Tardiphaga sp. vice304: one gene and its partner. The main gene of each other region encodes a partner of the protein of the gene in region 2 in a complex. Links are inferred from orthologs where the notes say so. Each region holds a gene or a part of one and is shown on either strand. Other genes may lie near its edges. The genes, in order: accD and accC.

Region 1 (3,195 bases), 3.0 Mb from region 2 along the record:
TTCGATCTCCGCGGGCCTCGATTACCCCGGCATCGGGCCGGAGCATTCCTGGCTGCACGAGAGCGGTCGCGTCACCTATCTCTCGGCCACCGACGACGAGGCCTTGGCCGCGTTCCAGCTTTTGTCGAAGCTCGAGGGCATCATCCCGGCGCTGGAGCCGGCGCATGCCATCGCCAAGGTGATGGATCTCGCGCCGACGCTGCCGAAGGATCATCTGATGGTCGTCAACATGTCCGGCCGCGGCGACAAGGACATCCCGCAGGTCGCGGAAATTCTGCGCGGAGTGAAGCTATGACCACCCGCATCGATACCCGTTTTGTTGCGCTGAAGGCCGAGGGACGCGCCGCGTTCGTCACCTTCCTGATGGCCGGCGACCCCGATCTCGACACCTCGCTCAAGCTGATCAAGGCGCTGCCCGCGGCCGGCGCCGATATCATCGAGATAGGCATGCCGTTCACCGATCCGATGGCCGACGGCCCGGTGATCCAGGCCGCCGGCCTGCGTGCGCTGAAAGCCGGCACCACGCTGCGCAAGACGCTGGCGATGATCCGCGAATTCCGCAACGGCGACGACGTCACGCCGATCGTGCTGATGGGCTACTACAATCCGATCTACATCTATGGCGTCGACAAGTTCCTGGTCGATGCCAAGGTCGCCGGAGTCGATGGCCTGATCATCGTCGACCTGCCGCCGGAGGAAGATGCCGAACTCTGTCTGCCGGCGATGAAGGCCGGGCTGAATTTCATTCGCCTGGCCACGCCGACCACCGACGACAAGCGGCTGCCGGCGGTGCTCGCGAATACGTCGGGCTTCGTCTATTATGTCTCCGTCACCGGCATCACCGGCGCAGCGAGCGCGGATGCTTCGGTGGTTGGTGCCGCCGTCGCGCGAATCAAGCGCTACACGGATCTGCCGGTCTGCGTCGGCTTCGGCATCCGCACCCCGCAGGCGGCACACGACATCGCGCAGCACGCCAATGGCGCGGTGGTCGGCTCGGCGCTGGTCGATGTGTTGAACGACACGCTGGACGCCGAGGGTCGGGCCACCGCCACCACGGTCAGCGCGGTCACCGATCTCGTCGCCGCGCTCGCCGAGGGCGTCCACGGCGCCAGACAGGCCGCAGAATAAGCCCAATTCGGCGACATAGACCCGCACGGCGGTTGCCGGTCCCGGCCCGCGCCGCCATATCAAGACCCTAGCGACGCCCCCTGAGCGACGCGGAGAACAAGATGAACTGGCTTACCAACGTCGTCCGGCCGAAGATTCGCAGCATTTTGCGCCGCGAAACGCCGGAAAATTTGTGGATCAAGTGCCCCGACACCGGGCAATTGGTGTTCTACAAGGACGTCGAACAGAACCAGTTCGTGATTCCCGGCTCGAACTATCACATGCGGATGGGCGCCGTGGCGCGGCTGAAGTCGATATTCGACAACGAGACCTGGTTCGACATCGCGGTGCCCGAAGTGACCGCCGATCCGCTGAAATTCCGCGACGAGCGGAAATATGCCGATCGCATCAAGGATGCGCGCGCCAAGACCAGCATGAAGGATTCGGTGAAGGTCGGTTACGGCAAGATCGAGGGCGCCGGCGCCGTCGTCGCCGTGCAAGATTTCGACTTCATGGGCGGCTCGCTCGGCATGGCGGCTGGCGAAGCGCTGGTGCGGGCGTTCGAGCTCGCCGTCGAAAAGAAAGCGCCGTGCATCGTGTTTGCGGCCTCCGGCGGCGCGCGGATGCAGGAAGGCATCCTGTCGCTGATGCAATTGCCGCGCTCGACCGTCGGCGTGCAGATGCTGCGCGATGCCGGGCTGCCCTACATCGTGGTGCTGACCAACCCGACCACCGGCGGTGTCACCGCCTCTTACGCGATGCTGGGCGACGTGCAGATCGCCGAGCCCGGCGCGCTGATCGGCTTTGCCGGCGCCCGCGTGATCGAGCAGACCATCCGCGAAAAGCTGCCGGAGGGCTTCCAGCGTGCGGAGTATCTCAAGGAGCACGGCATGATCGACATGGTCGTGCACCGCCACGACCTGAAGCCGACGCTGGCCCGGCTGTGCCGCATCCTGACGAAGTCGCCAGCGATCGACCTCGTGCCGCGCGTCGCGCCGGTCGATGAGCCTGCCGAGATCGAAATCAGCGCGGAAACGCCGGCCGCTCACGCGTGACCATGAACGCCGCGTCGCCGTCGCCGCTCGGTGACATCCTGACGCGGCTGTCGGCGCTGCACCCCCGCGCCATCGACCTGTCGCTCGACCGCATGACGCGGCTGCTGGCGCAACTCGATTACCCCGAACGACATCTGCCGCCGGTCATCCATGTCGCCGGCACCAATGGCAAGGGCTCGACCATCGCGTATCTGCGCGCGATCGCCGAGGCCGCCGGTCTGCGCGTCCATGTCTACGCCTCGCCGCCTCTGGTCCGCCTCAACGAGATGATTCGCCTGGCCGGCACGCTGGTCGGCGACGACGAATTGCTGGCGACGCTGCAGCAGGTCGAGCGCATCAATGCCGGCGCGCCGATCACGTTGTTCGAAGTCGAAACCGCCGCGGCGTTCCTGCTGTTTGCGAAACATCCTGCCGACGTCGTGCTGCTGGAGACCGGTCTCGGCGGAAGGCTGGACGCGACCAACGTCATCGACAGGCCTGCCGCCTGCGTGTTGACGCCGATTGGCATCGACCACACCGATTTTCTCGGGGACACGCTCGTGAAGATAGCGGCCGAGAAGGCCGGCATCCTCAAGCGCCGGGTGCCGGTGATCTCCGCCGAGCAGTTACCGGAAGCCGCCGCCGTGATCGAGCAGACCGCGCGACAACTGCACGCGCCGACGCATTTTGCCGGGCAGGAGTGGCATGTCAGCATCGAGCGCGGGCGTCTCGTCTATCAGGACGATCGCGGGTTGATGGATCTCGCCGCGCCAAAACTGTTCGGCCGCCACCAGTTCGGCAATGCCGGGCTGGCGATCGCGACCTTGCGCGCGATCGATCTGTTCAGGATCGACCATGCCGCGTTCGAGGCGGGTGTGGCGCGCGCCGAATGGCCGGCGCGGATGCAGCGGCTGTCAATGGGCCGGCTGGTGGAGATGGCGCCGCCGGACTCCGAAATCTGGCTGGACGGCGGCCACAATGTCGATGGCGGCCGCGTCGTCGCAGCAGCGCTCGGCGATCTCGAAGAGCGGGTGCCGCGCCCGCTGGTGGTGAT
Region 2 (3,250 bases):
CGGCTTCGGCATCGAAGGCTATCGCCTCGCCATCAGCGGCCTGGCCGCGAAAATCGGCGCCACGGCGATTGCCTGACGCTCCTCTCACCTTCTTGAATTTGGATTGCACCCATGGCCCGCAAGCCTGACGAAACTTCCACTGCGACTTCGACCGCCAGCAATGACAGCGCGATGATCCGGGAACTGGCGCTGCTGCTCGACGAAACCAATTTGACCGAGATAGAGGTTGAACGCGCCGGCCTGCGCGTCCGCGTAGCCCGCAGTATCAGCGTCAACGCGGCGATGCCGGCGCAGTACCAGCCGGCGCCGCAATATGCCCCGGCTCCGGTGGCCGTCGCCGCCGCTCCGGTGGAAACCGCCAAACATCCCGGTGCGGTCCCCTCGCCAATGGTTGGTACGGTGTATTGGGCCTCGGAGCCCGGCGCCCGGCCGTTCATCGAGGTCGGTACCAAGGTCGCCGTCGGGCAGACCCTGGTCATCATCGAGGCCATGAAGACGATGAACCAGATCCCGGCGCCGCGCGCCGGCACGGTCACGCAGATCCTGGTCGAAGACGGCGCGCCCGTCGAATTCGGCGAGCCGCTGGTCATCATCGAGTAACAACGCAGCCGTCATCCTGAGGTGCTCGCCCAATTGAGCGAGCCTCGAAGGATGAGAGCCATGCGCATGCGGCCATCCTGCGAGGCGCGCAACAGCGCGCACCTCCAGCCGAAACAATCGCGTTTCGGCGGGGATGACGACGGAGCAAGACTGACATGTTCGAGAAAATCCTGATTGCCAACCGTGGCGAGATCGCGCTGCGCATCCTGCGGGCCTGCAAGGAACTCGGCATCGCCACCGTGGCGGTGCACTCCACGGCGGATGCCGACGCGATGCATGTGCGCCTGGCCGACGAGAGCGTCTGCATCGGCCCGCCGTCGTCCAAGGACAGCTATCTCAACATTCCTTCGCTGCTGGCGGCCTGCGAGATCACCGGTGCCGACGCCGTGCATCCCGGCTACGGATTCCTGTCGGAGAACGCGCGCTTTGCGGAAATTCTCAAAGACCATAATTTGCACTTCATCGGCCCGAAGTCCGAGCATATCCGGCTGATGGGCGACAAGATCGAAGCCAAGAAAACCGCGAAACGGCTCGGCATCCCCGTGGTGCCCGGCTCCGAGGGCGGCGTCGGCCCCGAAGACGACGCGATGGCGATCGCCCGCGAGATCGGCTTCCCGGTGCTGGTCAAGGCGGCCTCCGGCGGCGGCGGTCGCGGCATGAAGGTGGCGCAGACCGAAGCCGACCTGATGCTGGCGCTGTCGACCGCGGCGACGGAAGCCAAGGCGGCGTTTGGCGACGCCTCGGTCTATCTCGAAAAATATCTGCAGAAGCCGCGCCACATCGAGATCCAGGTGCTGGGCGACGGCCGCGGCGGCGCCATCCATCTCGGCGAACGCGACTGCTCGCTGCAGCGCCGCCACCAGAAGATCTGGGAAGAAGGACCGTCCCCGATCCTCACTGCCGCCGCGCGTGCCAAGATCGGCGAGACCTGCGCCAAGGCGATGCAGGAGATGCAGTATCTCGGCGTCGGCACCATCGAATTCCTCTACGAGGACGGCGAGTTCTACTTCATCGAGATGAACACCCGGATCCAGGTCGAGCATCCCGTCACCGAGATGATTACCGACATCGATCTGGTTCTGGAGCAGATCCGCATCGCCGCCGGCGGCGACCTGCCCTGCACCCAGGAAGAAGTCATCATCAACGGCCACTCGATCGAGTGCCGCATCAATGCCGAGAACCCGCAGACCTTCCGGCCCTCGCCCGGCAAGATCACGCAATATCACCCGCCCGGCGGCCTCGGCGTCCGCATCGATTCCGCCGTGTACCAGGGTTATGTGATCCCGCCTTATTACGACTCGCTGGTCGGCAAGCTGATCGTGCGCGGCAAGAACCGGCCGGAATGCCTGATGCGGCTGCGCCGCGCGCTCGACGAGATCGTGGTCGAGGGCATCGAAACCACACTGCCGCTGTTCCGCGCGCTGGCGCGCGAGACCGACATCATCGACGGCGACTATCACATTCACTGGCTCGAGCAGTATCTGGCGGGCAAGCCGCCTAGCTGATGCGTTCCGGACGCGGGGGTTGCCCCGCGTCCACTTCGTGGCGGTTCGTTTTACAGTTCGATTTCCATCAGATCGCGGCCGACCACGATCGGCCCTGAATAGTGCTTGCGTGCGCCTTCCGCCCACATTTCGTCGGTGATCGACGGATCGTCGCCCGGCACGAAGTGGGTCATCAGCAGCTTCTTGACGCCGGCCTCTTTGGCGATCCGACCGACATCTTCCGTCGTGGTGTGCGACGCCAGCAGATGCTCCTTCAGCGTCGCGGCATTCTTGACGCGGGCAACCATCGCATCGACGCCCGGCACGTAGAGCGCCTCGTGCACCAGCAGATCCGCACCCTCGGCGAACTTCGCCAGTCCCGGATTGTAAGCGGTGTCGCAGGCGTAGACGATCACGCCATCCGGCGTCTCGAAGCGATAGGCGAAGTTGTCGTTGATCGGCGGATGCGGCGTGCGGAAGGCGGTCACCTTGACCTTGTCGTTGCTCATGACCAGGCCGTTCTCGACGATGTCCTTGGCGACCAGCAGCTTGCGCGGATCCGGCTTGCTCTCGTCGATGATGCGGGTATCGACGTCGAACTTGATGCTTTCCCAATAGGCCTTGGTCAGCGCTTCCATGCCGGCCGGCGCGAACGCCTCGACCTTGTGATTGAGGCCGGCCGACCAGCCGCCATAGACCATGTTGCCGTATTCCAGCACATGGTCGGAATGCAGATGGGTCACGAACACGTAGCGCACGTCGGGCAGCGCCACCTTGGCTTCGACCAGACGCTTGCTGACGCCGGGACCGCAATCGACGACGTAAGGCACGTTATCGACGATCAGGACGTTGGCCGGATTGGACCGGCCGAGACCGACGCGCGGACCGCCCTTGGTGCCCAGGCAGATCCAGCGCGCGCGCTTCTTGGCGGCGGGGGCGACGACGGGCTGCGCCATCGCAGCAGGTATCGCGAGATTGCCGGCAACAGCTCCCAGCATGGAGAGTTTCAGGAGGGCACGGCGGTTGATCGTCATGGGTCGTTCCTCAGAAGATAGTGAGATCGGCGCTGGCGCACGCATGCGGACAGAGCCGTCGGGGGATCGTCACGCGCCACGCGATCCTGCGTGACGCGCCTTCGTGTCAGGCGGCGCGGACGCTGCTCAGAA

Evidence for each region.
Region 1: the proteins of accC (region 2) and accD are in contact, whole or in part, in a solved structure (PDB 8UXZ), measured with the Escherichia coli proteins. The link is inferred for Tardiphaga sp. vice304 from one-to-one orthologs.

Annotation. Positions count from the first base shown.
Region 1 is NZ_CP041402.1:217,766-220,960, reverse strand. Bases 321-3,195 are described here. They hold accD (acetyl-CoA carboxylase, carboxyltransferase subunit beta), read left to right. Parts: upstream 321-1,229; coding sequence 1,230-2,162; downstream 2,163-3,195. Other genes in these bases: FNL56_RS00915 (bifunctional folylpolyglutamate synthase/dihydrofolate synthase), read left to right, coding at 2,165-3,195; trpA (tryptophan synthase subunit alpha), read left to right, coding at 321-1,128. Outside these bases: trpB (tryptophan synthase subunit beta), read left to right, coding at 1-295; more of trpA, read left to right, coding at 292-320.
Region 2 is NZ_CP041402.1:3,211,754-3,215,003, reverse strand. The notes cover bases 1-2,930. They hold accC (acetyl-CoA carboxylase biotin carboxylase subunit), read left to right. Parts: upstream 1-755; coding sequence 756-2,105; downstream 2,106-2,930. Other genes in these bases: FNL56_RS15245 (MBL fold metallo-hydrolase), read right to left, coding at 2,156-2,930; accB (acetyl-CoA carboxylase biotin carboxyl carrier protein), read left to right, coding at 112-600; aroQ (type II 3-dehydroquinate dehydratase), read left to right, coding at 1-76. In the rest of the region: more of FNL56_RS15245, read right to left, coding at 2,931-3,118; FNL56_RS15240 (methyl-accepting chemotaxis protein), read right to left, coding at 3,225-3,250. UniProt on the Escherichia coli protein: This protein is a component of the acetyl coenzyme A carboxylase complex; first, biotin carboxylase catalyzes the carboxylation of the carrier protein and then the transcarboxylase transfers the carboxyl group to form malonyl-CoA.